Regions from separate parts of the Streptomyces sp. NPDC087310 genome, predicted to be linked through region 2. Evidence: predicted binding sites of a transcription regulator. Region 2 holds the regulator's gene; the other holds the start of a gene.

Region 1 (15,456 bases), on a different contig from region 2:
CCACCAGCGGATCGCGCTCCCCGTCCTGGTCCCTGCCCCGGCCCGTACGGGTCGGCAGGGCGGGCGCGCATGCCTCGGCCGGTGCGGCGTCGGGAGCGGGCTGGACCATGACCGGCGGTACGGGGGCGGGCGGCGCGGCCGGGAGCAGCGACTTCGGCAGGACGACGATCGCCGCGACCCCGCCCTGCTGGTGCTCCCGCAGCTCGACCTGTACGCCGTGGCGCGCCGCGAGCAGCGCGGCGACCCGCAGGCCCAGGCCCTCGTTCTCGGCGCCGCTCCCGCCGCCCCGCGCCGGGCGCGGCGGCTCTCCGGGGCTCTCCGGGTCCGCGAGGCGCTCGTTGAGCTCGGCGAGCCGGTCCACGGACATCCCGATGCCCTGGTCCTGCACGGAGAGCATCACCTCGCCGCTCTCCAGCATCCAGCCGGAGAGCCGTACCTCGGTCTCGGGCGGCGAGAACGACGCGGCGTTCTCCAGCAGTTCCGCGACGAGGTGGCTCAGGTCGTCCGCGGCGAAGCCGGCCACCTGGCTGTGCGAGGGCAGTTCCTGGATGATGACGCGCTCGTACCGCTCGATCTCGCTGACCGCCGCGCGCAGCACGTCCACGAGCGGGACGGGCCCGGTGGAGCCGTGGCCGTGGTCGTGGCCGGCGAGCACGAGCAGGTTCTCGCTGTGGCGGCGCATGACGGTCGCCATGTGGTCGAGCTTGAAGAGGGTGGCGAGACGTTCGGGGTCCTGCTCGCGGTCCTCCAGGCCCTCGATGACGCCGAGCTGACGCTCCACCAGGCCGAGGGTGCGCAGCGACAGGTTGACGAAGGTGTGGTGGACGGTGTGGCGCAGCCGCTGGAGCTGGGCGGCGAGTTCGGCCGTACGGTCCTGGAGTTCGGCGCGCTGCTCGGCGACCTTCTCGCGGGCGCCGAGCAGGTCGCTGCGGTCGCTGTCGAGCCGGTCGGCGCGGCCCGCGAGGTCGACCAGCTTGCCGTGCAGGGCGTTGACGGACCGTACGACCTGCGCGAACTCGTCGTTGCGGCCGGTGAAGCGGATGGGCTCCTCGGTGGCGGGCGCGGAGGAGAGCCGGGCGGCACCGATCCGTACGACCGCGAGCGGCCTGGTGAGCGTACGGGCGACGGCGGTGGAGACGCCGACCGCGATGATCAGGCAGCCGCCGAGAAGGGCGAGCTGGAGTTCCAGGCCGGTGACATCGTCGTCACGGAGCTGTTCGAGGCGCTCGATCTGGGCGGCGCCGAGGCTCGACTCGACGCCGCGCATCTGGTCGATCCTGGCGGAGAGCGCGGACTCGACCTCGTCCTGGTCGGCCTTGCGGTCGGCCGCGGAGAGTTCGGGCCGGTCGGTGAGGCGGGTGAGGTAGCCCTCGGCCGTCTTGACGTCGGGCCCGGTGACGGTGGAGGTGAGGGATTCGCGCGCCGCGGTGTCGGCGCTCTGGTCGAAGTCGGCCAGCGCGCCGAGTTCGCGGACGCGTGACTTCTGGGCGTCGGCGCTGAGTTCGTCGCGTACCTGGTCGTTCTTCTTGTTGCTCGCGTCGGCCGAGGACTCGACGGGCAGCCCGGTGACCGGGTCGTACTGGGGGGCCGAGGCGGTGGGGCCCGGCACGGCGAGCGCGGCCAGCAGCAGCCCGCGGGTGGCGGACGCCTGCTCGACGGCGCGGCCGAGCGCGCCGGGGGCGCGGGTGCCGTCGGCCGCCTCGGGCGGGGTGTTCTCGGCCAGCTCGTCGGCGAGGGCCTGGAGTTTGGCGATGACCTCGGAGTACGCGCGGTACGCCTCCATCGCCGAGCCCTTGCCCGTGAGGGCGGCGCGCCGGATGGAGGGGACGGTGGAGAGGTCGCGCAGCAGTCCGGGGGAGGCCGAGGCGGCGGCGTGGATCTCGTCGATCTGGCGGTCGACCCGGGCGCTGCGCGTCTCGGAGATCGTGTACTTGGCCTTCTCCGGGTCCGTACCGCCGGGCTGCGCGTCGCGTCCTGCGGCGATGTAGACGATGACCTCGTCGCGTTCGTCCGCGAGGGAGTGGCCGAGGGTGACGGCCTGCTGGTTCAGCTCGGCGAGGGTGACCAGGTTCTGGGCGTCCTTGAGCTCGGCGGACGCGCTCAGTACGGCGGGGGTGCCGGCCACGACGACCGTGACGCCCACGAAGGCGACCCCGGCGACGAGCCGGTTGCGTACCCGCACCCGGCGTCCTTCCTGAGGCTTCCCGCCTGCTGCGCCGGTGGCCGCGGTGGCCTCACCGGGCGTGCCGGTACCGGTAGGGGTCACAGCGCTGGTGGCCGTGCCGGTGGCCGTGACACTGTTGCCCCGAGGCCGCTTCTTCTGCACCGGTGCTCGCATTCTTGACTCGTCCGCCCATGAAGCAGAGGTGACGGCCGGTCCGGTCTGACAACGCGGTAACCCCACCCCCACCCCTGGTTTGGCTTTCGGCTGTCGACCATTCCAGCGCTCCGGGGGAGGAAGGCGCGCATCGGCCGCTCCGCCACCTGGACGAGTGAACATCACGAGGAGGGGGCGAACAACTCTTCCCCGCCGGGCGGCTGCTGGAACATGGCGTGCCAGGTGGACCTTCCGGGCGGGCTTTGGCAAGATGCCCGCCCGCAGCTCGCCGGGGCCGCCGGTGCGGCCGGCCGGGTCGGCTCGATCCGCTCCTCCGGCGCTCTCACGCGCGCTGATTCTGACCGAATCACAGCGGTTGACCTGGCGTGACGTGGAGACCGACATGACGTGTGGATCATGTGGAGAAACCCTGCGGGTGGTGCGGGGAGTCAGGCAGACTGGAGCGCATGCGCGTCGAACAGGCCACCGCCCCCGGTCACACCGCCCGCCCCAATGAGGACTGGGCAGGCGTGGTGCTGCCCGCGGCGGGCGAGGGCGGGGCGCTGGTGATGCTGGACGGGGTGACGCCGCCCACCGGCGAGGACGGTTGTGTGCACGGTGTGCCGTGGTTCACGTCCAGGCTGGGCGGGGCGCTCGCGGAACTGTCCGGTTCACGACGGGATATGACGCTGGCACAGGTTCTCGCCGCGTCGATCGGCCGCACGGCGGATGCCCACCGCGACACCTGTGACCTTTCTCACCCGCGCACTCCGCAGGCCACGGTCGTCCTGGCGCGCTGGGGCCGGGAGGCCGTCGAACATCTCGTACTCTCCGACTCCACGCTGCTGCTGGAGTCCCCGGACGGGGCGGTACGGGCGGTGCTGGACGACCGCCTCGACCGGGTCCCGCGCGAGGTGCTGCGCTCGGTCGCCGCGACGGACGCCCTGCGCAACGCGGAGGGCGGCTTCTTCACGGCGGCGGCGGACCCGTCGGTCGCGGAGCGCGCCGTGACGGGCCGCACCCCGGCGGCGGAGGTACGGTCCCTGCTCGCCCTGACGGACGGGGCGACCCGGTGGGTGGAGGTGTTCCGGGAGGGCGGCTGGGCGGACTGTCTGGCGCTGGTGCGCAAGAGCGGTCCGCAGGAGCTGCTCGACCGGGTGCGGGCGGCGGAGTCGGCGGATCCGGACGGTACGGCGTTCCGCAGGGGGAAGACGAGCGACGACGCGACGGTGACGTACGTGGAGCTGTGAGGCGGCGCCCGCCTGCCCCTGCTTCCGGTGGCTCGTGGTGCCCCAGCTCTGGACGGTCAGCTCTCGGCGGTCAGCTCTCGGCGGTGGCGTTGAGCTGGTGCAGCAGCCGGGCCAGTTCGGCGATCTCGGCACGGTCCCAGCCGGCGAGCTGCTGTACGTACCGCTCCCGGCGCGCTCCCCGGACCCGGCGGAAGCGGTTCCCGCCCTCGTCGGTGATCCGGATGAGCCAGGCGCGCCCGTCGGCGGGATCGGGCTCGCGGCTGACCAGGCCCAGTTCCTCCAGGGCGCGCAACTGGCGGCTCATGGTGGCCTTGCCGACGCCGAAGTACGCGGCGAGTTCGGTGGCGCGCTGGGGGCCGCCGAACTCCAGACGTACGAGGAGCCCATAAGCCGCCGGTTCCAGGTCCGGATGGACTTCGCGCGCCATTTCCCCGGAGTTGGCGCGGGCGCGGCGCAGAAAGACCGCCAGTTCCCGTTCGAGGGCGAGGAATTCCTGGTCCACACCACTCGTCACCGCGGGGTCCGGTTCCGGTTCCGTACCGCTTCCGTGCACGTCAGCAGCCATCGTGCGCTTTTCCACTCCTGAAAGTTTCTTTCGCCGACGGCCATTGCCGCAGCTTGTTCAGTATTTCAGGGGTTTATACCAACGGCACCGGCGTGGCACCCTTCCGCCGTCCGGGTCTACGTGCGTAGCTTCAATACTGACATGTTCACTCCACTGACATGTCGCCAGGTCATGATCTCCCCCCACCGAGGTCTTCGGAGGCACACCCATGCCCGTCCCCAGATCCCGCGTCCCAGGCCGCTCCAGGGTCGCCGCGGCCACCGCCCTCCTCTCCGCTCTCGCCCTGCTCCTCGCTCTCCCCGGTGCGGCGAGCGCGGCCCCCCACCCGGCGGGCCCGCCGGCGCCCATCCCCCCGCGCGGCTCGGCCCACATGGGCATGGGCGTCCTCGCGCACGACGGCCAGGGCCCGCTGCCCCAGGGCGACCGGGCCGCCCAGACGGAGGGCGTCGACGTCTCCAGCCACCAGGGGAACGTCGACTGGCCGGCCCTGTGGAGCAGCGGGGTGAAGTGGGCCTACGTCAAGGCCACGGAGGGGAACTACTACAAGAACACCTCCTTCACCCAGCAGTACAACGGCTCGTACAACGTCGGCATGATCCGCGGCACGTACCACTTCGGTACGCCCAACGACTCCAGCGGCGCCAACCAGGCCAACTACTTCGTGGACGGCGGGGGTGGCTGGTCGCCCGACGGCAGGACGCTGCCGGGCGTGCTCGACATCGAGTGGAACCCGTACGGGGCGACCTGCTACGGCAAGACGGCGTCGCAGATGGTCGACTGGATCCGCGACTTCGTGAACACCTACCGGGCGCGCACCGGCCGGGACGCCGTGATCTACACGGCGACGAGCTGGTGGAAGACGTGCACGGGCAACTACGCGGGCTTCGGCACCACCAACCCGCTCTGGATCGCCCGCTACGACTCGACCGTCGGTGAGCTGCCCGCGGGCTGGGGGTTCCAGACGATCTGGCAGTACACGTCGACGGGGCCGATCGTGGGCGACCACAACCGGTTCAACGGGGCCCTGGACCGGGTCCAGGCGCTGGCCAACGGCTGACGCGCCCCGCACGCACGAGACTGCCCGGCCCCCCTCCGCCGAGGGGCCGGGCAGTCCGGTGTCGCGGCCGGTGATGGATCAGGCCGCCGCGGGGACCCGTACGGGCTGCTCCGCGGGGGCGAGCGCCAGCTCCAGGACCTGGCGGACGTCCGTCACCGGGTGGACCTCCAGCTTGCCGAGGATCTCGGCCGGGACATCGTCCAGGTCGGCCTCGTTCCGCTTGGGGATCACGACCGTCGTGATGCCCGCGCGGTGGGCGGCCAGCAGCTTCTGCTTGAGGCCGCCGATGGGCAGGACACGGCCGGTCAGCGAGACCTCGCCGGTCATGGCCACATCCGTACGGACCTGACGGCCGCTCAGCAGCGAGGCCAGCGCCGTCGTCATCGTGATGCCCGCGCTCGGGCCGTCCTTCGGCACCGCGCCCGCCGGGAAGTGGATGTGCACGCCCCGGTCCTTCAGATCGGCCACCGGCAGTTCCAGCTCCGCGCCGCGCGAGCGCAGGAAGGAGAGCGCGATCTGTGCCGACTCCTTCATCACGTCCCCGAGCTGGCCGGTCAGGGTCAGCCCCGATCCGCCCGTCTCGGGGTCGGCGAGTGACGCCTCCACGAAGAGGACGTCGCCGCCCGCGCCCGTGACCGCGAGGCCGGTCGCCACCCCCGGGACCGCCGTACGGCGCTCCGCCGGGTCCTGCGCCGACTCCGGTACGTGGTGCGGACGCCCGATCAGGGCGCGCAGGTCGTCGGCGCCGAGGGTGAACGGCAGCTCCCGGTCGCCGAGTTCGTGTTCGGCCGCGACCTTGCGGAGCAGCCGGGCGATGGAGCGCTCCAGGTTCCGTACGCCCGCCTCGCGGGTGTACTCGCCCGCCAGCCTGCGCAGCGCTCCGTCCTCCAGGGTGACCTCGCCGGGCTCCAGGCCCGCGCGCTCCAACTGCCGGGGCAGCAGGTGGTCCCGGGCGATGACGACCTTCTCGTCCTCCGTGTAGCCGTCGAGCCGCACCAGCTCCATGCGGTCGAGGAGAGCCTCGGGGATGGCCTCCAGGACGTTGGCCGTGGCGAGGAAGACCACGTCGGAGAGGTCGAGTTCGACCTCCAGGTAGTGGTCGCGGAAGGTGTGGTTCTGCGCGGGGTCGAGGACTTCGAGCAGCGCCGCCGCGGGGTCGCCGCGGAAGTCGGAGCCGACCTTGTCGATCTCGTCCAGCAGGACGACCGGGTTCATCGAACCGGCCTCCTTGATGGCCCGCACGACACGCCCCGGCAGCGCGCCGACGTACGTACGCCGGTGGCCGCGGATCTCCGCCTCGTCGCGTACGCCGCCGAGCGCGACCCGGACGAACTTCCGCCCCATGGCGTGCGCGACGCTCTCGCCCAGCGAGGTCTTGCCGACCCCGGGCGGGCCCACGAGGGCCAGGACGGCGCCGCCGCGACGGCCGCCGACGACCCCGAGACCACGGTCGGCGCGGCGCTTGCGGACGGCCAGGTACTCGGTGATGCGCTCCTTCACGTCCTCCAGGCCCGCGTGTTCGGCGTCCAGGACGGACTGGGCGCCCTTGATGTCGTAACTGTCCTCGGTCCGCTCGTTCCACGGCAGTTCCAGGACGGTGTCGAGCCAGGTGCGGATCCAGGAGCCCTCGGGGCTCTGGTCGGAGGAGCGCTCCAGCTTCTCGACCTCCTTGAGCGCGGCCTCCCGTACCTTCTCGGGGAGGTCGGCGGCCTCGACGCGCGTCCGGTAGTCGTCGGACTCGTCCTCGCCCTCCTCGCCGTTCAGCCCACGCAGCTCCTTGCGTACGGCGTCGAGCTGACGCCGCAGCAGGAACTCGCGCTGCTGCTTGTCGACGCCCTCCTGGACGTCCTTGGCGATGGACTCGGCGACGTCCTGCTCCGCAAGGTGCTCACGGAGCTGCTGGGTGGCGAGCTTCAGCCGGGCGACCGGGTCGGTGGTCTCCAGCAGGGCGACCTTCTGGGCCGTGGAGAGGAACGGCGAGTAGCCGGAGTTGTCGGCGAGCGCCGACACGTCGTCGATCTGCTGCACCCGGTCGACGACCTGCCAGGCCCCGCGCTTCTTCAGCCAGTCGGTGGCCAGCGCCTTGTACTCGGTGACCAGCTCGGCCACGGCGCCGGGCAGCGGCTCGGGCGCGCTCTCGTCGACGCCGACCCCCTCCACCCACAGGGCGGCACCGGGCCCGCTCGTACCGGCCCCGATCCTCACCCGGCCACGGCCGCGGATCAGGGCACCGGGATCCCCGTCGGAGAGCCGGCCGACCTGCTCGACGGTCCCGAGCACACCGGTCCCGGCGTAACTCCCGTCGATACGCGGCACGAGCAGCACCCGGGGCTTGCCGCCGCCCCCGCCGCCCTCACCGTCATCGGCACGGACGGCCGCCTGCGCGGCCTCGACGGCGGCACGGACCTCGGCATCGGACAGATCGAGCGGCACGACCATGCCGGGCAGCACGACCTCGTCGTCGAGCGGCAGTACGGGAAGCGTGAGCGGTGTGGACGTGGAAGCCATGGTCTCCCCTTCGGCGTGAACAAGGCAGGTAAGGCAGGTAAGGCAGGTAAGGCAGATAAGGCGGTACAGCGGATGAGTCGGTGAGGTGGTGAGGTGGTGAGGTGGATCAAGCAAGTTGAGCTATACCGACTCAATGCTTATGAGCCTGGGATTGTTCCCCCACCTTTGTTCGCTCTGAGCGATCGCTCGGTGCTCGTCCGCACAGCGACAGCGCCTGTCCCCACAGCGCCTGTCCGTACGGCGGCATTCCCCGGGGGCACCGCGGTCCCCGGCGCGCGTGCGTGAACCGGTTCGGGCGCTGTCGGCGATAGAGGGGCGTGAGACTGTTCCGCCCCATGAGGGGAGACCGCGACGACGCCGCGCTGTTGCGTGCCGTCGCGAAAGGTGACGCGGCGGGGGCCGAGGCACTGGCCGAGTTGTACGACCGGCATTCCGGCTGGCTGCTCGCTCGGCTGACGCGGCGGTGTGCCGATCCCGAGACCGTGCGGGAGGTTCTTCAGGACACCTTCGTGACCGTATGGCGCTCGGCCGGGACGCATCGCGGTGGTGAGGCCGGCGGCTGGTTGTGGGTGATCGCGGCGCGGCGGCTGGTCGACGCGGTGCGGGCGAGTTCCCGGGCGGAGCGTGCCGCGTACGGGCGTCCCGGGTACGAGGCGCCGGCCGTCGCGCCCTCCGCCGAGGAGCGCGTGCTGGCCGGGCTGGAGTACGGCGATGTCGGCGCGGCCCTCGACCGGATCTCCCCCGAGCTGCGCGACGTGCTGCGCGCGACGGTCGTCGACGGGCTCACCACCCGCGAGACCGCGCGGCTCCTGGGCATACCGGAGGGCACCGTCAAGACCCGCGCGATGCGGGCGCGCAGGGAACTGCGTGCCGCGCTGGAGCGCATCGCGCCGCTGGGAGGCACCGCATGAGGGACAGAGCAGCCCGGTCGGCCGGGGCGTGGCACGTGGACGAGGCGCTGGCCGCCCGGTACGTGGCGGGCTCGGCCCCGGAGCCCGACGCCTGGTCGCTGGAGAAGCACATCGAGACGTGCGGCGCGTGCGCCGTCCGGGTGTCCGCGGCGGTACGGGGGACCGCCGCGGGCACCGTACTCGCCGACGTACGGGGAGCGGTGCTGGCCGCTGTGGCGCCACCGCCACCGCCCCCGGACGTCGGCCGGGCCCCGGCGATCGGGTTCACCGCGCGTGTCCTGTGGGCGGCGGGGCCCGCGCTGCGCGGGTCCTGGCTGGCGGCGCTGGTGCTGGTCGTGGTGGGGGCGGTCGGGCTGGCGTACGCCACCGGCTTCGCGGGCGCGCGCCCGCTGCTGCTGGCGCTGGCGCCGGTGCTGCCGCCCGCGGGGGTCGCCGTGTCGTACGGGCGGTACGCGGACCCGATGCACGAGATCGGCGCGGCCACCCCGGGCGGCGGGCTGCGGCTGCTGCTGATCAGGACCGCCGCCGTGCTCGCGGTGAGCCTGCCGCTGCTGACGGTGGCCGGGGCGCTGCTGCCGGACGACACGCTCGGCACACCGGGCGCGGCGGCCTGGCTGCTGCCGGGGCTGACGCTGACGCTGGCCGCGCTGGCGCTCGGCTCGTACGTGGGGTGCCGCGCGGCGGCCTGTGCGGTGGGCGCGCTCTGGGTGCTGGCCCTGGCCGTACCGCTGCTGACCTCGGCGTCCGCCGGGGCGGTCGGGGTGTCGCCGTCGGCGCTGACCGGACCGGCCGCGCCGGCCGAGCTGTCCGGGTATCTGGCCCGGTTCCTGTCCGGGGCGGCGGCGCAGGGCCTCTGGGCCGCGGGGGCGGCGGGGTGCGCGGCGTTGCTGGTGGCGCGGCGGCGCTCGTTCGACCGGCCCTCCTTCGGGGGCGGGGGATTCGCCCGATGAACGTACGTGAGGGAAAGCGTGTGGGAATGAGAGAGACCGACGTGACAGCGGTGGCGGTACACGGGTTGACGGTCAGGCATCGCAAGAAGGTCGCGCTCGACACCGTCGATCTCGGCTTCGGCGGTGGCGTGCACGGCCTGCTCGGCCCGAACGGGGCGGGCAAGACCTCCCTGATCCGGGTGCTGGCGACGGTCGCCGCGCCGGCCGGGGGCCGGTTGGAGCTGCTGGGCCGTGATGTCGCGGAGCACCGGGACCGCGCGGCGGTACGGCGGCGGCTCGGCTACCTGCCGCAGGAGTTCGGCTACTACCCGGGGTTCACGGTGCGCGAGTTCGTCGCGTACGTGGCGTGGCTCAAGGAGATGGACGCGGCGCGCGTGCCGGAGGCGGTGGAGCGGGCGGTCGAGCGGGTGGGGCTCGCGGACCGGATCGACGCGAAGGTGCGGACGCTGTCGGGGGGCATGGTGCGGCGGGTCGGCATCGCGCAGGCGATCGTCAACGAACCGGATCTGCTGCTGCTCGACGAGCCGACGGCCGGTCTGGACCCGGAGCAGCGCGTCGAGTTCAGGGCGCTGCTGCGGGAGGTGGGCACCGCGTCCACGGTGATCGTCTCGACGCACCTCGTGGAGGATGTCGCGGCGGCCTGTACGGAGGTGACGCTCCTGGAGGCGGGCCGGGTGGCGTTCCGGGGGACGACCGCGGAGCTGACGGCGCTGGGCGGGAACGCCGGGGACGGCGCGGCCGAGTTCGGTGACAACCCGATCGAGCGCGGGTACACGGCGGCGCTGCGCTCCCATCGGGCGACGGGCGCGGTACGGGGCCCTGCGGCGACCGCCCGCGCCGTCGCGGAGGGGGCCGAATGAGCGCCACCGGATCCATCGAATCCGCCGAATCCGCCGGGGCTTCCTCGGTCGAAACGGCGGACGCACCCGCGCCTGCCACGCCTCCCCCGCCCCCGCCTCCGCACCGGCGGCCCCGCCGCGTCCTGTGGACGGAGCTGCGCCGCGGGATCGGGCCCTGGTCCGCGGTCGCCGTGGTCGCGGTCTGCGGGGTGACGATGTACAGCAAGACGCCCCAGTGGCAGGGCCGCTGGACCGGGACCACCGATCTGCTGCGCGTCATGCTGCTGCTCTGCGGGCCGCTAGCCGTCGCCGTCGGCTGCTGGCAGGGCGGCCGGGAGCGGCGCCGCTCCACCGGGGATCTGCTCGCCTCGCTCCCCCGCGCCCCGCTGCGCCGGGCGCTGCTCGCCGTGGCGCCCGCCGCGCTGTGGCCGCCCGCCGGATATCTCGTCGCCGCGGCGGGGTGCGCGCTGGCGACCTGGCCGTACGCGGGCGGGGGACGGCCGTTCCTGTCGCAGACCGCCGCCGACGCGGTGGCCCTGGGGGCGCTCGGGGTGCTCGGTTTCGTGGCCGGCCGGCTGGTCCCCTGGCGGCTGGCGGCGCCGCTGCTCGCCGCCGTCAGCTACGTCGGGCTCGGCATCCCCGCGTACACGGACTCCCCGGCCCGCTGGCTCGGCCCGGCCTACGACCACGTGTACGAGTGGGACCGGCCGGTGTGGTGGTTCGGGCCCGCCTCGATGGTGTGGACGGCCGGGCTCGCCGGGGCCGCGCTGCTCGCGCTCGCCGCCCGGCGCCGTATCTCCGCGCTGCTGCCGCTCACGGCCGCCTGCGCCGCCGCCGTGGTGCTGACGCTGACCGGCGACGGGCTGTGGCGCCCCGACCCGGCGGCGGCCCGGCTGGTCTGCGACGACGGCACCCCGCAGGTGTGTGTCACCGCCGTCGACCGGAAGCTGCTGCCGTCGGTGTCCGCCGCGCTCGCCGACGTCAACGCCAGGCTGCGCGGCATCCCCGGCGCACCGGACCGCTGGGTCGACGGGCCCCACGTGTCCCAGCCCGGGAGGGAACAACTCGACGCCGCACCGGGCGTGATCGTCCGCAAGGTGGGGGAGCCTGTCCTGCTCGGATCCCGGGAGGCGCAGCTCCCCAACCCCTTCGGGCTCTCCGAGCGCGGGGTGGTCTCCGATCCGGTGCTGTACGCCAACTGGGCCGTCGGGTATCTCTTCTCGCAGGAGTGCTCGGGCACCGACTTCGACACGCCGGCCGCCCGGCGGGCCGCCGGCATCCACCTCGCCGTCAGCTACTGGCTCGCGCCGCCTCCGAACGCCGCCACCGTCCCGCCGTACCAGGGCGAGGCCCATCTCCGGCGGCTCCATGCCATGGACCCGGCGGAGGGGCGCGCCTATCTCGCGCGCTATCTGGCCGCGGATCGCTGCCTGGCCGACGAGGTGCCCGTCCCGTGAAACCCTCCACGCCCGTCTCCGCGCACCACTCCGCCCGCTCCCCCGTCCGCTCCCGGCGTCTCACGTCCTGGCGTCTCGTGCCGCTCGGGCTGTACGCCCGGTCGCGCGCCCTGCCCGCCACCCTCGGCACGCTGGCCGGGGTCGCGCTCACCGCCGCGTGGGCCGCGTGGTGGCTCCAGGCGCAACCGCGCTTCGACCATACCGCCCGGGTTCCGGTGGTGGTGCTCGCCCCGTTGCTCGTCTCGGCGGCGATCGGAACGGGCATGTACACGCACAGCGACGAGCTGGACCGTACGGCCGTACGCCCCTGGTGGCCCCGGCGGCTGGCCGTGCTCCTCGGTCTCACGGCGCTCGCCGCCGCGCTGCTCGCCCTCGGGGTGCCCGGGCACCCTGAGGCGTTCGGGGCTCCCGCGGCCGTACGGAACCTGCTCGGCGCCACCGGGATCACGGCGGGCGCCGCCGCGCTGCTGGGGGCGCGGCTGAGCTGGCTGCCGACGACGGCGTACCTGAGCACGGTCTATCTCGCGGCGCCCCGCGCGCACGGCGGCGCCGCCGCACTGTGGGCCTGGCCGGTCCAGCCGGGGCCGCAGGCGGGGGCGTGGGCGGCGGCGGTCGTGGCGTACGGCTGCGGCGCCGGTCTGTACGTGTGGCGCGGGGCCCGCCGGGAGGGCCGCTGACGGGGGTGGCCCGTACGACACGGGCCACCGCCGACGGCGGAAACCGGATTGTCCTGGTCCACCGCTCCCGACCAGGATGTTCCCAGCGTCCGTCAGCCGAGGGAGAGGCGCCAGCATGTCCGTACCCGTACCCGTACCCGTATCCGTCCCGGATTCCGGTCCCGTCACGCTCGACCGTCGCGAGGGGCCTTACGGCGAGGTCGTCCTGCGGCGGCGGGGCGAGGAGCTGGAGATCATCGCCAACGGCTGCTTCCTGATGGACACGTCGGACGGCCGTTCGGAGCGGCTGCTCATCGATGCCGCCTACGCCGCCCTCGCCCCGGCGGCTCTCGCTCAGACGGCCCTCGCCCCGGCGGCGACCTCCGCGGACCCGCGTCCCTCCGTACTCATCGGCGGTCTCGGCGTCGGTTTCTCGCTCGCGCACGCCGCCGCAGATCCGCGCTGGGGCGCCATCGCCGTCGTCGAGCGCGAGCAGGCCGTCATCGACTGGCACCGCGACGGCCCTCTTACGCGCATTTCGGGCGGAGCGTTCACCGATCCGCGCGTTGTGATCCATCACACCGATCTTGTGAAGTACGTACATACGACCACGGAGCGTTACGACGCGCTCTGCCTGGACATCGACAACGGACCCGAGTGGACCGTCACCGAGGACAACGAGAACCTCTACTCCCCGGCCGGACTCGCCGCGTGCCACGGCCGGTTGAAACCGGGCGGTGTCCTCGCCGTATGGTCGGCGAACCCCTCTCCGAGATTCGGTGAAGCGTTGCGGAATGCCGGATTCACCGGGGTAAGGGATGAAGAGATCCAAGTTGCCCGGGGAGTACCCGACGTGGTCCATCTCGCTGTTCGCACTGCGTAGCCGGAACCCTCCCGCTGCCTCTACGCTGCTCCCCACACACGGATGTGCATACTTCATGCACAGATCGCGGATCAAGGAACGCGTACCAGGGGCGGGGCGATGGAGCAGACACACACCAGCCACAACGGGGTCGCGGCGACGCCCGGCGCCCAGCGGCGGGTCCTCGTCGTCGAGGACGACGCGACGATCGTCGACGCCATCGCCGCCCGGCTGCGGGCGGAGGGCTTTCTCGTACAGACGGCGGTGGACGGACCCGCGGCGGTGGACGCGGCGGAGGCATGGCAGCCGGACCTGATGGTCCTCGACATCATGCTGCCCGGCTTCGACGGGCTGGAGGTCTGCCGTCGCGTGCAGGCGCAGCGCCCGGTGCCGGTGCTGATGCTGACGGCGCGGGACGACGAGACCGACATGCTGGTCGGCCTCGGGGTCGGCGCGGACGACTACATGACCAAGCCGTTCTCCATGCGGGAGCTGGCGGCGCGGGTGCATGTGCTGCTGCGCCGGGTGGAGCGCGCGGCGCTCGCCGCGGTGACCCCGCGCAGCGGCATCCTGCGCCTCGGCGAGCTGGAGATCGACCACGCGCAGCGCCGGGTGCGGGTGCGCGGTGACGACGTACACCTGACGCCCACCGAGTTCGACCTGCTGGTCTGCCTGGCGAACACACCGCGCGCCGTGCTCTCCCGGGAGCAGTTGCTCGCCGAGGTGTGGGACTGGGCGGACGCCTCGGGCACCCGTACGGTCGACAGCCACATCAAGGCGCTGCGCCGGAAGATCGGCGCCGAGCGGATCCGTACCGTCCACGGTGTCGGCTACGCCCTGGAGACCCCGGCGCCATGACCCGGCCGGGGGACACGGGGGGCCGGCGCGGTGACGGTCACGGCTCGCACGGGCGTGAGGGTTCCCGGAGTCCGCACGGGCGTGAGAGCTCCCGGAGTCCGCGCGGAGGTGAGGGCTCCCGGAGTCCGCGGGAGCGGCGGCGGGTGTTCGGTGCGGCCGACCGGTCCCTGCCGCTCTTCTCGATCAAGTCCAAGCTGGTCACCCTGGTCGTCGTCTCCGTCCTGATCACCACCGGTCTGCTGATCGTGGCGTCGCGCACGGAGACCGAGCTGCGCTTCATCACGGTCTTCTCGATGATCGCGACGCTGCTGATCACCCAGTTCGTGGCACACGGGCTGACCGCGCCGCTGGACGAGATGAACACCGTCGCCAAGGGGATCTCGCACGGCGACTACACGCGCCGGGTGCGCGCCGACCGCCGGGACGAGCTGGGGGACCTCGCCTCCACGATCAACCGGATGGCCGACGACCTGGAGGCCGAGGACCGGCACCGCAAGGAGCTGATCGCCAACGTCTCGCACGAGCTGCGCACGCCCATCGCGGCCCTGCGCGCGGTGCTGGAGAACGTGGTGGACGGGGTGTCCGCCGCCGATCCCGAGACGATGCTGACGGCGCTGCGGCAGACGGAGCGGCTGGGCCGGCTGACCGAGACGCTGCTCGACCTCTCCCGGCTGGACAACGGTGTCGTACCGCTGCGCGCGCGGCGCTTCGAGGTGTGGCCGTACCTGTCGGGCGTGCTCAAGGAGTCCAATCTGGCGTCCTCGCACCGCAGCCATGTCGCCGGTTCCGGGTCCGGGAACCACGCCCGTACGGACGTCCATCTGCATCTCGACGTCTCCCCGCCGGAGCTGACCGCGCACGCGGACGCGGAGCGGCTGCACCAGGTGGTCGCCAACCTCATCGACAACGCGGTCAAGCACAGCCCGCCGCACGGCCGGGTGACGGTGCGCGCCCGGCGCGGCACGGATCCCGAGTCACTGGACCTGGAGGTCCAGGACGAGGGGCCCGGCATCCCCGAGCAGGAGCGCCACAAGGTCTTCGAACGCTTCAACCGGGGCACGGTCCCCTCCCCGCACGGACCCGGCAGCGACGGCGGTACGGGGCTCGGTCTGGCGATCGCGCGCTGGGCGGTGGATCTGCACGGCGGACGGATCGGGGTGGCCGAATCGGCACGTGGCTGCCTGATACGGGTCACTCTGCCGGGGGCACCCCGAGCACACGCTTGA
Region 2 (15,456 bases):
CTGGCCCTCCAGCAGCGCGAGCAGCAGATGCGCGGGGGTCAGATCGGGATGTCCCGCCTCCACCGCCCGATGGGTGGCGGCGTTGATCGCATCCCGGCTCTTGTTGGTCAGCTCGGCGTCCACGTGGGCCCTCTCCTCCTTGCACGAGTTCTGCGCGGGCTCTTGCGGGATCCCTTACGTGATCCTCACGCGATCCCTTGCGTGATCCCTTACGGGTACGGGAAAACGGCACTCCGGTCTCATCCGGGCCGCCGCATCCCTGACAGCAAGAACCTACGCAAAGTTGAGTCTATTCCACTCAAGGCTGACTCGGCTGAGTGGCGCCCGGAAAATTCCGACCCCGCTCACCTGATTTTTCTCGCGTTCCGGCGCGCGCACCACTGGTACACACCAATGGCCCGGCGCACGGGTGTCCGCACGCCGGGCCAGGAAGGGCCGGGAAGGGCCAGGAAGGATCAGGAAGGGCCAGGAGCAGTCAGGAAGGGCCCGGGAAGAATCCGGGCAGCACAACGGCGCCATCGTGTTTCAGGTCCACGATGGCGCCGTTGTGTGGGGGAAGCGCCTGAACGATTTGAAACGACGGGGGAATCGTTCAGGCACTGCGGGGGGTGGCGAGGGTGGTTTGTGGTGATCCGACGAGCTGGTGGTCACGCTGGTCGAGGTTGACGAAGATCATGTCGTAGCGGATGGCACAGCGGACCGGGCGTGGAGCCCCGCGCGGCCTGCGGAGGCAGCGGTAGGCACGTACGTCCTCGTCCTCCTCACGCACGACGACGATCGGCTCTCCGAAGAGAGTGACCATCAGCGAGTCTCCTCGGTGGGGAATGGCCGTGACCAGATCGATGAAGTGCCACCCCGATCGGTACGCCGTGGCCATCTCACGCCGGAAGACCCGATCGTCCGGCGGGACGGTCATGCCGTGATGCCGGCCGGGGTAGTGCCCCACTCGATGTCGCCGGCGTCACCCGAAGCGGCCTTCGGAGCCACCGTCCACGAGATCTCTTCCGTGCTCATCTCCCCGGCGTCCGCGGCCTGGACGACGGTTCCGGCCGGAGTGCTGGTCCAGGAGATCTCCCCCACCGCGGTGGTCTGGCCGGCCGAACCGGCCGGCGCGCTGGTCCAGGAGATCTCCCCGGCAACACCCAGCACACCGTAGGCCAGAGCCGCAGAGAAAGCAGTGGCAACCACCGCGCGAAGCATTCTCTTATACATAGTCGGCTTCGTCCTCACTTGATGGATTCCTCTCCCCCGCCATCTAGACGATGTCTCATTCGGACACGTCAACACCACCGGGACGAGGCATCATGTTCCTGCATGTTCAGGACCCTGAGGGGTGGAGATTTGACCGAAAGCATCACAAAACCGACACATCCCCATGCCGTCACTGATCTATGTGAAGACGGCAGGCGGCTTTACGCCAGCGCACTGCGCTCGGGGCGCCTCGCCCGGAGCGAGATCATCGCCGCCCCGTGTCTCATGGAGTTCCCACTCCTGCATCCGGACCCGGACGATCCGGACTGGCTGCGACCGGTTCCGCCGTCCGCCGCGCTCTCCCAACGCCTCAACCCCATCGAGCGGGAGATCCAGGAGCGGCGGCACTTCGCGGTGGCGCTCACCGACGCTTTCGAGCCGTTCATGGCCATCGCCTCGCAGGGGCCGCCGAGCGCCCACGCGATCACCGTCCTGGAGGGCAAGGGCCGCATCAACGCGGCGATCGACCTCGCCACGGCCGCGTGCAGGACCGAGGTCCTCACCGTGCAGCCAGGTGGTGTCCGCAGCGCCGACGCGCTCGAACAGGGCCTGGAGCGCGGCCGGCTCGTGGTGGACCGCGGGGTCAGCATCCGCACCCTGTACCAGCACACCGTCCGGCACGGGCAGGGCACGCTCGCGTACGCCGAACGGCTCGCCGAAGGGAACGTCGAGATCCGGACGCTGGAGGAGCTGGTCGAGCGACTGATCATCTTCGACCGCACCGTCGCGTACATCCCGGCGCGCTCCGACCGGGCGGTCGCCCTGGAACTGCGCCACCCGGCGCTCGTCGACTACCTGGCCCAGGTCTTCGAACAGCTCTGGCGCCGCGCCACGCCCCTCACCGAGCAGGTCTCGTACGAGCCGACGCCCGACGGCGTCTCCGGCGTCCAGCGGTCGATCGCGAAACTGCTCATCGAGGGGTACGTGGACGAGGCCATCGCCCGGCGACTGGGGATGAACGTACGGACCTGCCGTGCCCACATCGCCAAACTCGCCACCACGCTCGGCAGCGGCAGCAGGGCGCAGCTCGGCTATCTGATCGCGCACTCGGGAATCCTCGACCAGGAGCGCTGACCCGGCATTTCGAAACACCTCGACCTATCTCGCTCCGTACCGCCCACAACGAGAACCACCGTGAACACAGAGAGGGAACCCGCTCACTGAATCGGCCCGAATCAGCCCGAATTCCCTGAACCGGACGTCGAACTCCCGCCCCTGCACGGCGAGAACTCGGCGATGGTCTCGGTCACTCTCTGTAGAGTGCCGACACGGCCTGCCCGGATCAAGCGAAACGCGACTGCACTGATGCGCACTGCGGAACCGTGCAGCACTGCGGAACCACGCAGGAGGGACATATGACACAACCGGACGCGGTGACCCACAGAGAACCGTCGCCCGCTGTGTCGGCGGGGGCGCACACCCTGCTGCGCCGGCTCGTCAGGGGCGAGCAGGTCGGGCGGGCCGAGCCGGGCTGCACCGAGCTGATCGCCCTCGGACTGGCGGTGCACGACCCCCACTCCGACCGGTGGGGCGTGGCCGACCTGCACCATGCGGAGCAGACCGCCATGGCCGAGGAGCGCGCCGGCATCGCCCGCCACCTCCAGCGCATGCACCAGCTCGACGAGCTGTACCGCGACATCCGTACACACGAATCGCCCACCGGTAACGGAATCGAATTCCTCGACCGGGTCGAACACGTCAATGCCGCCATCATGCAGGCGGCGGATTACGCGCAATCCCACATGTATACGGCGCATCCGGTGAACAGAACCGCGAAAGGACTGGCCGCGGTCGTCCCCCGCGAGATCAAACTCCTCCAGCGCGGGATCGCCCGCCGCACGATCTATTCGGAGTCCGCCCGCACCCGTGCCGCGGAACAGGAGTGGGCCACCACCATGAGCGCGCACGGCGCGGAGATACGTACCCTCGCCTCCGATTTCGAGCGAATGATCCTTGTGGACAGACGATTCGCCATCATTTCCGACCACCGGGACGAGCCGAACAGAATGACCGCGTTCAAAGTGACGCACCCCGGCATGGTGGCTTTCCTCCACCACCTCTTCGACCAGCAGTGGGAACGGGCCGAACCCTGGATGGGCGGCCGGTTCCTGCCGAGGGAGGGGATCGTCACGACGGGCCGCTCCCGGCGCATCCTCAACAAGCTCCGCGAGGGCCGCACCCTCAAGCAGATCGCCAGCGAGCTGGATGTGAGCCTGCGGACCGTCAACACCGACCTGAACAAGCTGTACGAGGTCGTCGGCGTGGACACGCTGTTCTCGCTCGGGGTGTGGTGGGGGTCCGAGGCCGCCGCCGAGGAACGCAAGCTGGGCTGACCGCTGCACCGGGCCGACCGCGCCCGCACACGACGACGGACCGAGCCCAGGCGCTCGCCTGGGCTCGGTCCGTCGCTCGCTTGCAGCTCAGTCCGTCGCGCGCCTGAGCTCAGTCCGTCGCGCGCTTGGGCTTCGGGCGCCACACCACCAGCGCGCTCGTCTGCTGCACGTCCTGGTACGGCACCAGGTCCCGGCGGTACGAGGCGTGCACCTGCGCCTCGCGCTGCCGCATCGCCGCCGCGGCGCCGTCCACCGCGGAGGACAGCTCGGCGACCCTGGCCTGGAGCGCGGCGACCTGGTTCTCCAGCTCGATGATGCGCTTGATTCCGGCCAGATTGATGCCCTCGTCCTGCGAGAGCTGCTGCACCTGCCGGAGCAGTTCGATGTCACGGGCCGAGTAGCGGCGCCCTCGCCCCGCCGTACGGTCCGGGGAGACCAGACCGAGACGGTCGTACTGCCGGAGGGTCTGCGGGTGCAGCCCGGAGAGCTGGGCCGCCACCGAGATGACGTACACCGGCGTCTCCTCGGTCAGCGTGTACGCCCTGCCGAACGATGAGGACGGCCGCCGCCGCCCGTCCCTGTCCATCGGGTCATGCTCCCTTCGCCGCCTGGAACAGCTCCGCCCGCGGGTTCTCGTCCGCGGTCGCCTTCCGGTATGCCTCCAGCGCGTCGCGCGCCTCGCCGCCGAGGTCCTTGGGCACGACCACCTCGACGGTGACCAGCAGGTCGCCGCGGCTGCCGTCCTTGCGTACGGCGCCCTTGCCACGGGCCCGCATCGTACGGCCGTTGGGGGTGCCCGCGGGCAGTTTCAGCGTGACCGGCGGACCGCCCAGCGTGGGTACCCGCACCTCGCCGCCGAGCGCCGCCTCCGTGAAGGTGACGGGCACGGTGATGGTGAGGTTGTCGTCCTTGCGGCCGAAGACCGGGTGCGCGTCGACATGGACGACGACGTACAGGTCGCCGCCGGGGCCGCCGCGCTCGCCGGGAGCGCCCTTGCCGCGCAGCCTGATCCGCTGGCCGTCGCTGACGCCCGCCGGGATCCGGACCTGCATGGTCCGCGAGGACCTGGCACGCCCGCTGCCCTTGCACACCTCGCACGGGTCCTGGGCGATCAGCCCGCGGCCCTTGCAGTCCACACACGGGTCGGTCAGCGAGAAGCCGCCGCCCGAGCCGCGCGACACCTGTCCGGTGCCCACACAGGTCGGGCAGACCCGCGGCGAGCCGTTCTTGTCGCCGGTGCCCGAACACGCCTTGCAGGGCGCCTGGCTGGACATCCGCAGCGGGACCGTGGCCCCGTCGACGGCCTCCGTGAAGCTGAGCGTCACCTCGGTGTCGATGTCCTGGCCGCGGCGCGGCTGCGTACGGGTGCCGGGGCCGCCGCGGTTGAACAGCCCGCCGAAGACGTCCCCGAGCCCGCCGCCGAAGCCGCCGGCCCCGCCGGCGCCCGCGGGGCCGCCCTGCGGGCCGCCCTGGCCGCCGCCGAAGAGGTCGCCGAGGTCGAAGTTGAACGAGCCGTTGCCGCCCGCGCCGGGACCCGGCCGGAATCCGCCGTTGCCGAAGAGCGAGCGCGCCTCGTCGTACTCCTTGCGCCGCTTGGGGTCACCGAGGACGTCGTTCGCCTCGGAGATCTCCTTGAAGCGCTCCTCCGCCTTGGCGTCGCCCTTGTTGGCGTCCGGGTGGAACTCGCGGGCGAGCTTCCGGTACGCCTTCTTGATCTCGGCCTCGGTGGCGTCCTTGGGAACGCCGAGAACCTTGTAGTAGTCCTTCTCCACGAAGTCCTTCGTGCTCATCCTCGACGTCCCTCCTCTCCGCCCGCACCGGCACCGCCGGTCACCGCGTCATCTGTGTCCGGCACACGGCCGGCGCGTCGCGCGCCGGCCGTCTCCGGTGTGTCTGCTCCGTCAGCCCTCGTCGGGGCCACCGTTCTCCCTGTCATCGGCCGAATCCGCCTGCTCCTCCGCGGACTTGGTCTTGCCGCCCGGCTGTGGCTCGGCCACCGCGACCCGCGCGGGCCTGATCGTCCGTTCCCCGAACCGATACCCGGGCTGGAGGATCGCGACGCACGTCGTCTCCGTGACGTCCGGCGCGTACGAGTGCATCAGGGCCTCGTGGATCGTCGGGTCGAAGGGCTCGCCCTCCGTACCGAACGGCTGGAGCCCCAGCTTGACCGTGACCGCTTCGAGCGACTCGGCGACGGACTTGAAGCCGCCGACCAGCTCGTCGTGGTCGCGCGCCCGGCCGATGTCGTCGAGCACGGGCAGCAGTTCGGTCAGCAGGTTCGCGACCGCGATCTCCTTGACGGAGACACGGTCCCGCTCCACACGCCTGCGGTAGTTCTGGTACTCGGCCTGGAGCCGCTGGAGGTCCGCGGTGCGCTCACCGAGCGCGGTACGGACCTGGTCGAGCTGGGCCAGCAGAGCAGCGTCCTGGATGTCCCCGGCGGGGGCCGCCGGCCCGGACTCCTGAGGGGAGTCCGGCTCGGCGGCCTTCGGCGTGGCGTCGTCGGCGCCGGAGGGGACATCGGGCTTCTCCTCGAAGCCCGGGGTCTCCTCGGTCACGCCGCACCGTCCTTCCTGGGCTTCTCGTCGTCGACGATCTCGGCGTCCACGACGTCGTCCTCGGGCTTGGCCTGGCCTTCGCCGGCCGCACCCTCGGGACCGGCGGCGCCGGACGCCTGGGCGTCCGCGTACATCGCCTGTCCGAGCTTCTGCGAGACGGCCGCGACCTTCTCCGTGGCGGTACGGATCTCGGCGGTGTCCTCGCCCTTCAGCTTCTCCTTGAGATCGGCGATCGAAGCCTCGACCTCGGTCTTGATCTCGCCGGGAACCTTCTCCTCGTTGTCCTTGAGGAACTTCTCCGTCTGGTAGACGAGCTGCTCGGCCTGGTTGCGGGTCTCCGCGGCCTCGCGGCGGCGGTGGTCCTCGTCCGCGTACTGCTCGGCCTCTTCGCGCATCCGGTTGACCTCGTCCTTCGGCAGCGAGGAGCCACCGGTGACGGTCATCTTCTGCTCCTTGCCGGTGCCGAGGTCCTTCGCGGCCACGTGCATGATGCCGTTGGCGTCGATGTCGAAGGCGACCTCGATCTGCGGCACACCGCGCGGCGCGGGCGGCAGACCGGTCAGCTCGAACATACCGAGCTTCTTGTTGTACGCGGCGATCTCGCGCTCGCCCTGGTAGACCTGGATCTGCACGGACGGCTGGTTGTCCTCGGCCGTCGTGAAGATCTCCGAGCGCTTCGTCGGAATCGTCGTGTTCCGCTCGATGAGCTTGGTCATGATGCCGCCCTTGGTCTCGATACCCAGGGACAGCGGGGTGACGTCGAGGAGCAGGACGTCCTTGACCTCACCCTTCAGGACACCGGCCTGGAGCACGGCGCCGATGGCGACGACCTCGTCCGGGTTGACGCCCTTGTTGGCCTCGCGGCCACCGGTCAGCTCCTTGACGAGCTCGGCCACGGCGGGCATACGCGTCGAACCACCGACGAGCACCACGTGGTCGATCTCGGAGAGCTGGATGCCCGCGTCCTTGATGACGTTGTGGAACGGGGTCTTGCACCGGTCCAGCAGGTCGGCCGTGAGCTGCTGGAACTGGGAGCGCGTGACCTTCTCGTCCAGGTGCAGCGGGCCCTCGGCGGACGCCGTGATGTACGGCAGGTTGATCGTGGTCTCGGTGGAGGACGACAGCTCGATCTTCGCCTTCTCCGCGGCCTCACGGAGACGCTGGAGAGCCATCTTGTCCTTGGCCAGGTCCACGCCGTGACCGTTGGCGAACTGCTTCACCAGGAAGTCGACGAGGCGCTGGTCCCAGTCGTCACCACCGAGGTGGTTGTCACCGTTGGTGGCCTTCACCTCGACGACGCCGTCACCGATCTCCAGCAGCGAGACGTCGAACGTACCGCCACCGAGGTCGAAGACCAGGATCGTCTGGTCGTCCTTGTCGAGGCCGTAGGCCAGCGCGGCGGCCGTCGGCTCGTTGACGATACGCAGGACGTTCAGGCCCGCGATCTCGCCGGCCTCCTTGGTCGCCTGGCGCTCCGAGTCGTTGAAGTACGCCGGGACGGTGATCACCGCGTCGGTGACCTTCTCGCCCAGGTACGCCTCGGCGTCCCGCTTCAGCTTCTGCAGCACGAAGGCCGACATCTGCTGCGGGTTGAAGTCCTTGCCGTCCAGGTTGATCTTCCAGTCGGTGCCCATGTGGCGCTTGACCGACCGGATGGTCCTGTCGACGTTCGTGACCGCCTGGCGCTTCGCGACCTCGCCGACGAGCACCTCGCCGTTCTTGGCGAAGGCGACGACGGACGGCGTGGTCCTGGCGCCCTCTGCGTTGGTGATGACGGTGGGCTCGCCGCCTTCGAGAACGCTGACGACGGAGTTAGTCGTGCCCAGGTCGATGCCGACCGCACGTGCCATTTCGATTCCTCCAGGTGACTTGAGTGGAACAGGCTCAAGGATGCATGACAGACCCTGCGGAGTCAAAGGACCTGAGCCGAGGAGGCTCAATTATTGTGCGCCTGGGCCTCCACTGGAGGTTTCGCGGGCCTCGGACCGGCGGCTTTCCCGGCGGCTCCCCGGCAGCCCTCTCGGGGCGCCTACCTGACCCGTACCGCTCCAGCATGCGATCGTTCCCCAGCAAAAGCCATATATCGCTCAGAGAACGGTCAGATGTGGCCATGAAGCGACACGCATCCCGGATCTCCCCACACCTGGAACCCAAGCGGCTGCTCGACCCCGAGCGGGTGCCCGACCCCAAGCGGCTGCTGGACCTGATCCTCGGTTCGGCCCTGCTGGTGCTGGCCTCGCCCGTCCTCGCCGGCGCCGCTCTCGCCGTCGCGCTCACCCGTCCGGCCGACGGCGTCCTCGTACGCGACTACCGCACCGGGCTCAACGGAAACCCCTTCCTCCTGAGTTCCCTGCGCACCCGCCGCTTCCGCCTCGACCTGCTCTCCCGGCTGCCCCATGTCGTACGCGGCGACCTCTCGCTGGTCGGGCCCGCGCCCCTGAAGTTCGGCTCCCCCGCCGCGGCGGCGCCCTGGCGGCAGCTCGTACGGCCGGGGCTGACCGGACTCGCTCAGGTACGGCGCCGTTCGGCGCTGCCGTGGGACGAGGCACCCCTGCTCGACCAGCACTACGTGGAGCACCACTGGCTCGGTCTCGACCTGGCGATCCTCGCCCGTACGCCCGGCGCGCTCCTTCCTGCGGTCAGGGTGCCCTCAGCGACACAGATCACCGGTCCCACGGCTACATTGCGACGGAATAAGTGGGTACCCTCAGCACGAGCTGATTAAGTTACCGCTTAGTACGATCAGTATGAGTGCTGATTCACCCACCCTCGCAGGCCCGAGGAGCCCCCGAATGCAACTCGCCGCGATCATCGTGTCGCTGGTCCTGACCGTGGTCGGCGTCGCGCTCATCGGCCGCGCCGTCGCGCAGATCTACCGGTTCGTCCGACTCGGCCAACCGGTGCCCGAGGGGAGCCGCACCGGCGACCCGAAGCAGCGCAGCCTCACCCTGGCCAAGGAGTTCGTCGGCCACACCCGGATGAACCGGTGGGGGGTGGTCGGCGTCGCCCACTGGTTCGTCGCGGTCGGCTTCCTCACGCTCGGGCTGACGATCATCACCGCGTACTGCCAGCTCTTCCAGGCGGACTTCGTCCTCCCGGTGCTGGGCGGCTGGCTGCCGTACGAGATGTACACCGAGTTCATCGCCCTGGCGACGACGGTCGGCATCCTCGTCCTGATGGGCGTCCGGCTGGCCAGCCTGCCCTCGCGCGCGGGCCGCAAGTCGCGCTTCACCGGCTCCAAGCTGGGCCAGGCGTACTTCGTCGAGTACGTGATCCTGGTGATCGGCCTCGCGATCCTCACGCTGCGCGGCCTGGAGGGCGCGATCCACGGCGTCGGCCGCTACGAGGCCGCGTACTTCGTCTCGTACCCCCTGGTCGCCGCGTTCGGCGGACTGAGCCTCGCCACCCTGCAGAACCTGGTGTACCTCGCCGCCATGATCAAGCTCGGTACGACCATGGCCTGGGCGATCACCGTCGGGCTCAACACCAACATGGGCGTCGCCTGGCACCGCTTCCTCGCCTTCCCCAACATCTGGTTCAAGCGCGAGGCGGACGGCTCCACGGCGCTCGGCGCGCTGCCGCCGATGACCAGCGGCGGCGAGAAGATCGACTGGGAGGACCCGGCCGAGGACGCGGTGTTCGGGGTCAGCCAGGTCGAGCAGTTCAGTTGGAAGGGCATCCTCGACTTCTCGACGTGTACGGAGTGCGGGCGCTGCCAGTCGCAGTGCCCCGCCTGGAACACCGGCAAGCCGCTCTCCCCCAAGCTGCTGATCATGTCGCTGCGCGACCACGCGCACGCCAAGGCGCCGTATCTGCTGGCGGGCGGCGGCAAGACCGTGGAGGGCGAGGAGAAGGCGTCGGCCGAGGCCCTGAAGGACGTGCCTGCGGCCGCCCTCGCGGAGGCCGAACGCCCGCTGATCGGGACGCTGGAGGAGAACGGCGTCATCGACCCGGACGTGCTGTGGTCCTGCACCACCTGCGGTGCGTGCGTGGAGCAGTGCCCGGTCGACATCGAGCACATCGACCACATCGTCGACATGCGCCGCTACCAGGTGATGATCGAGAGCGCCTTCCCGAGCGAGGCCGGGACGATGCTCAAGAACCTGGAGAAGAAGGGCAACCCCTGGGGGCTGGCCAAGAAGCAGCGCCTGGAGTGGACGAAGGAGGTCGACTTCGAGGTTCCGGTCGTCGGTAAGGACGTCGAAGACCTCTCCGAGGTCGACTACCTCTACTGGGTCGGCTGCGCGGGCGCCCTGGAGGACCGCGCAAAGAAGACCACGAAGGCGTTCGCGGAACTACTGCACATCGCGGGCGTCAAGTTCGCCATCATGGGCGGCGACGAGAAGTGCACGGGCGACTCGGCCCGCCGCCTCGGCAACGAGCCGCTGTTCCAGCAGCTCGGCCAGGAGAACGTGGCGATGCTGAACATGGCGTACGGGGAGTCCTTCGACGAGGACGGCAACGTGGACGCCTCGACGAAGAAGCCGAAGGCGTCGAAGAAGATCGTCGCGACCTGCCCGCACTGCTTCAACACCATCGCGAACGAGTACCCGCAGCTCGGCGGCGAGTACGAGGTCATCCACCACACCCAGTTGCTCCAGCACCTCGTGGACGAGGGCAGGCTGGTGCCGGTGACACCGGTCGAGGGCCTGATCACGTACCACGACCCCTGCTACCTGGGCCGGCACAACAAGGTCTACACGCCGCCGCGCGAGATCATGTCGGCCGTCCCCGGCCTGCGTCAGCAGGAGATGCACCGTCACAAGGAGCGCGGCTTCTGCTGCGGCGCGGGCGGCGCGCGGATGTGGATGGAGGAGCGGATCGGCAAGCGCGTCAACAACGAGCGCGTGGACGAGGCCCTTTCGCTGAACCCGGACATCGTCTCGACGGCCTGCCCGTTCTGCCTGGTGATGCTGACGGACTCCGTCAACGGCAAGAAGAACGACGGCCAGGCCAAGGAGTCCCTCCAGGTGGTCGACGTCGCGCAGTTGCTGCTCGACTCCGTACGGGCGCCTGGTGACCCGGAGCCTGCGGAGGAGCACGAGAACGCGCCGGACCCGGAGCCCGAACCGGCGAAGTAGGACCTCGACCGTCGCCCTCCCCCGCCCCGAGCGCGGGGGAGGGCTCGGGGACTCGGGGCGGGCACAACCGGCCGGGCGCGCGGGCGCAACCATCCGGGGGCGGGGCGGGTCCAACTGGCCATGCGGAAACGTCCGGTGGCCGGGAGGCGCGCCCTTGCTCCCGTGGCCCCTCTGATCGGCCTCATCTGTCTGACGGGCCTGGCGACGTCGTGCGGGGGCACGGGCGCACCACCGGACGGCGGGCCGTCCGAACCGCCGACCGGCGCGCCGTCCCGCACATCGGCCGCGCCCCCTCCGTCTCCTTCCTCGCCCCCTCCTCCCCCGCCGTCCGAGCCCGCCGCGTACTCCGACTTCGACGGCGACCAGACCGGCGACCTCGTCCTGGCCGACCCCACCGCGACGGTCGACGGCCTCTACTCCGCCGGACTCGTGACCGTGGTGCCCGGCTCACCGGACGGCCCGGATCCTGGCCGCCACCGGGTGATCACCCAGAACAGCCTGAACCTCGGGAAGGCGGGCCAGGGCGGCAACTTCGGCGGCCCCGTCCGCTCGGCCGACCTCGACGCGGACGGGTACGCCGACCTGATCACCGCGGCGGGCCGCGACACCGTCTTCGTCGTCCGGGGAGGCAAGGGCGGCCTCGGGGGCGGGGCCAAGGGCGGCGCCCGGCTCTCCGGCAGCGCGCCGGTGACCGGCGACTTCGACGGGGACGGGTACGCCGACCTCGTCACCGCCGGGCAGTCGCCGTCCACGGCGACGCTGTCGTACGGCCCGTTCAGCCGGGCGGGCGTGCCCGCGGCCACGGTGCCGCTGGACCTGACGCCGAAGGACCCGGGCCCGGACCCCACGTCCGACGCCGGCTCCGGCCCGTACTACACGGCCCGCCTCGCCGCGGCGGGCGATGTGAACGGCGACGGCCGGGACGACCTCGTCGTCACCTGGACCCATGTCTTCGCGGACGAGATGCCCGTCCCGCGCGCCACCGCCGTCCACCACGGGACCGCCCGGGACGCCGGGGACGCCGGGGGCGCCGGGGGCGTGTCCGCCGCGTACAAGCGCCTCAAGGACACACGAGGCAGGGACATCTACGGCGCGGGCACGCTCACCGCCGACGTCGACAAGGACGGCGCCGCGGACGTGATCGTCGGCCCCTCCTGCGAGATCATCGGCGAGGAGCAGCTCGCGGACGACGGCAGCCGGCTGACGGTCGTGTACGGCGGCCCGGCGGGCCGTGGCCCCACCCTGAAGCCGACGACGATCGACGACCGGACGCCGGGGCTGCCCGGTGCGCCCGTCTCCACCGGCTGTGGCTTCGGGTCCGCGCCCACGGCGGGCGATGTGAACGGCGACGGGTACGCCGACGTGGCCTTCACCGCCCCGACGGAGGACGACTCGGCCGTGGTCCTCGTCCTGCGCGGTGGCAAGAAGGGCCTGACCGGAACGGGCGCCCAGCACATCGCGGGCCTCACCGGGGCGCCCCGGCTCGCGCTGCTGGACATGGACGGCGACGGGGCGGCGGAGCTGGCGATCGGCGCGACGGCCGGGGACGGAGGGGTACGGGTCCTGCACGGCGGCCCGAACGGACTGACCGGCACCGGGTCCGGGTCCGGGTCTGATTCCGGGCCCGGTGGATGGCCGCGGCGCATCGATCCGACGGATCTCGGCCTGACGACAGCGCCGGGCGACAACTCCGGCTGGGACTTCGGTCACTGAGCCCCCGCCCGGCCTGGGCACGGCCCTCCGCCACGCGCACAATAAGGCGGTGCGTCGGGGGCCGGTGAGTACGGATGGGGCGGGTGGGGACATGCGGATACGACGGGCACGGAGAACACGACGGATACGGAGGACGGCGGCGAGGACGGCGATCATCCTCTCCACCTGCGCGGCCCTGCTGCTACCGCTGACGTCCTGCACCGACACCGACAACGCCGCCTCCTCGTCGTCCGGCGGCTCGACGGAGGCGAAGAACGGCGACACCGCTCCGTACACCGACGCCCCGGGCGCCGGCACCTCGCCCGTCCCACGCCGCGCCGTCCCGCGCGGCAGGGGCAGCCGCCTCCCGGACGACCTCAACGGCGACGGCCACCCCGACCTCGTACTGAACGACCTGGTCAAGGCGGCGGGCGACACGTACGGGGACGACGCGGGCATCGGCATCGTGTACGGCACGGCGGCCGGGAGCGGCGCGGCCCGCCGCTTCGACCCGGCCGTACGCCAGACGCTCGACCCGCGGGAGCGGGGCGCGCGGGTGGACGGGGTGCTGCCTGCGGCGTTCGACGCCGAGGCGGCGTGCGACCTCGACGGCGACGGCTTCGGCGACCTGATCATCGCCACGGACCCGCCGTACAACGGCATCGGGATGCCACCCGTACCGCTCCAGATCCTGTTCGGCGGCCCGGGCGGGCCCGCCGGCCGCGCGGTCGTCCTCCGGATCCCGGCGAAGGCCCGCGCGGGCGACGAGTGGCCCGACCACCCGGTCTGCGGCGACTTCGACGGGGACGGCGAGGTCGATCTCGCGGTCACCGCGAGCGCGGGCCAGGTCAGCTTCCTGCGCGGCCCGTTCCGCCGGACCGGCGCCCCGCGTGCCGCCACCGCGCCGGTCCAGGCCGGCGGCCCGGTCCTGGCGGCGCCGGAACCGAGGAGCGATGTGAACGGGGACGGTTACGACGACCTCGTCGTCCTGCCCCGCGCCCACGCGCCCGGCACGGCCGCGCGCGGAACGCTGCTGCTGGGCGGTCCGAACGGCCCCGAGCTGCCGGGCGCGACGTACACCTTCACCGCGGTACGCAAGCCCCCGGCGCCGCGGCTCCCCGGCGTACCGGACGGCAAGGCGACGACGGAGATCCTGCGCGTGGCGGACGGTTACCTGGTGACGAGGACGCACCGGGCGGAGAGCACGGACCTGATAGCGACGTACGCGTCCGATCCCAAGGCGTCCGATCCCAAGACGTCCGGTCCCAAGGCGCCGGCCTTCCGCCCCCACCCCCTGCTCACCTTCAGCACCGCGGTCTTCCTGGACTGACGCCGACTGACGCCGACTGGGGCCGGCTTGACGTCCCCGAGCCGATTACTGGGGAGATCCCCCCAGGGTTCCCCTAAGGGATGTCACAGCTCGGCCGCAAAGGCCCCCCTGTTCCCCTCCCTCCGTCACCGCGCCCGTCGGGAGCGGGTACGTTCGATTGCGTGGCTGGATTCAGGATCGGACGCGGCCGGGACAACCGCACCTCGCAACAGCAACCGCAGCAACCGCCGTACGGACGGCAGGCGCCGCCCCCCGCATACGGGGGCGGTCAGCAGGGCGCGCCGTCGTACGGCCGGCAGCAGTGGCCCCCCGCGGGCGGTGGACAGCAAGGGGGCGGCGCGCCGTACGGAGGCGGCGGCGGGCAGGGCGAACCCGAGTACTTCGGCGACCCGTACGGGCAGCAGGGGTACGGCGGCGCTCCGCAGCGGCAGCACGGCGACCCGTACGCGAACAACCCGGGGCACACCCAGGCGTTCCGCGTCGACGAGGAGCGCTACGGCGACGGCGCCACGTACCAGTCCGGCGCGGCCCCGGCCCCGACCGGCCCCCGGCTGCGCTGGAAGGAACTGCTGAGCGGCATCGTCCTGCGCCCGGCGCAGACGTTCCTCCAGATGCGCGACCTCCCGATCTGGGGCCCGGCCCTGATCGTCACGTTCCTCTACGGCCTGCTGGCGCTGTTCGGCTTCGACACGGCCCGCGAGGAAGCGATCAACGCGACCCTCACCACGGCCATCCCATACGTCCTCACGACGGCGGTCGCCTTCGTGATCGGCGGTCTGATCCTGGGCGCGGTCACCCACACGCTCGCCCGCCAGCTCGGCGGCGACGGCGCCTGGCAGCCGACCGTGGGCCTCTCCATGCTGATCATGTCCATCACGGACGCCCCGCGCCTGCTCTTCGCGCTCTTCCTGGGCGGCGAGAACTCACTGGTGCAGATCATCGGCTGGGCGACGTGGGTCGCGGCGGGCGCGCTCTTCACGGTGATGGTGAGCAAGTCGCACGACCTGCCGTGGCCGAAGGCCCTGGGCGCGTCGGCGATCCAGCTCATCGGCCTGCTGTCGCTCCTGAAACTGGGCACGCTGTAGGAAGAAGGGCAGGGGCCGGGCCCCTGCCCTTCTCTCACCGACGCACGACGGGCGGCTCGACACTCCACGGAAAGTTGATCCAGTCCTCGGTGCGCTTCCAGACGTACTCGCACTTCACGAGCGACT

What was found. The regulator HspR, encoded in region 2, represses chaperone genes until heat shock. The targets are predictions, from matches to a motif close to TTGAGNNNNNNNNNCTCAA.
Region 1: the regulator HspR is predicted to act here: its motif matches at 7,813-7,831, upstream of lon (endopeptidase La).

What each region holds. Positions count from the first base shown of each region.
Region 1 is NZ_JBIUYF010000010.1:111,657-127,112, reverse strand. Features, by position in the region: gene ACIO3P_RS33635 (nitrate- and nitrite sensing domain-containing protein) at 1-2,326, opposite strand, end outside; gene ACIO3P_RS33630 (hypothetical protein) at 2,785-3,567, shown strand; gene ACIO3P_RS33625 (MarR family winged helix-turn-helix transcriptional regulator) at 3,638-4,132, opposite strand; gene ACIO3P_RS33620 (lysozyme) at 4,341-5,189, shown strand; gene lon (endopeptidase La) at 5,268-7,697, opposite strand; gene ACIO3P_RS33610 (RNA polymerase sigma factor) at 8,033-8,608, shown strand; gene ACIO3P_RS33605 (zf-HC2 domain-containing protein) at 8,605-9,558, shown strand; gene ACIO3P_RS33600 (ABC transporter ATP-binding protein) at 9,585-10,418, shown strand; gene ACIO3P_RS33595 (hypothetical protein) at 10,415-11,854, shown strand; gene ACIO3P_RS33590 (hypothetical protein) at 11,932-12,531, shown strand; gene ACIO3P_RS33585 (spermidine synthase) at 12,647-13,393, shown strand; gene ACIO3P_RS33580 (response regulator transcription factor) at 13,493-14,230, shown strand; gene ACIO3P_RS33575 (ATP-binding protein) at 14,374-15,456, shown strand.
Region 2 is NZ_JBIUYF010000003.1:696,464-711,919, reverse strand. Features, by position in the region: gene clpB (ATP-dependent chaperone ClpB) at 1-123, opposite strand, end outside; gene ACIO3P_RS13755 ((2Fe-2S)-binding protein) at 593-916, opposite strand; gene ACIO3P_RS13750 (5'-nucleotidase) at 913-1,188, opposite strand; gene ACIO3P_RS13745 (helix-turn-helix transcriptional regulator) at 1,315-2,325, shown strand; gene ACIO3P_RS13740 (LuxR C-terminal-related transcriptional regulator) at 2,607-3,584, shown strand; gene ACIO3P_RS13735 (heat shock protein transcriptional repressor HspR) at 3,694-4,170, opposite strand; gene dnaJ (molecular chaperone DnaJ) at 4,175-5,374, opposite strand; gene grpE (nucleotide exchange factor GrpE) at 5,486-6,142, opposite strand; gene dnaK (molecular chaperone DnaK) at 6,139-7,992, opposite strand; gene ACIO3P_RS13715 (sugar transferase) at 8,253-8,867, shown strand; gene ACIO3P_RS13710 ((Fe-S)-binding protein) at 8,935-11,223, shown strand; gene ACIO3P_RS13705 (FG-GAP and VCBS repeat-containing protein) at 11,386-12,936, shown strand; gene ACIO3P_RS13700 (FG-GAP repeat domain-containing protein) at 13,028-14,245, shown strand; gene ACIO3P_RS13695 (Yip1 family protein) at 14,407-15,330, shown strand; gene ACIO3P_RS13690 (phosphoribosyltransferase) at 15,365-15,456, opposite strand, start outside.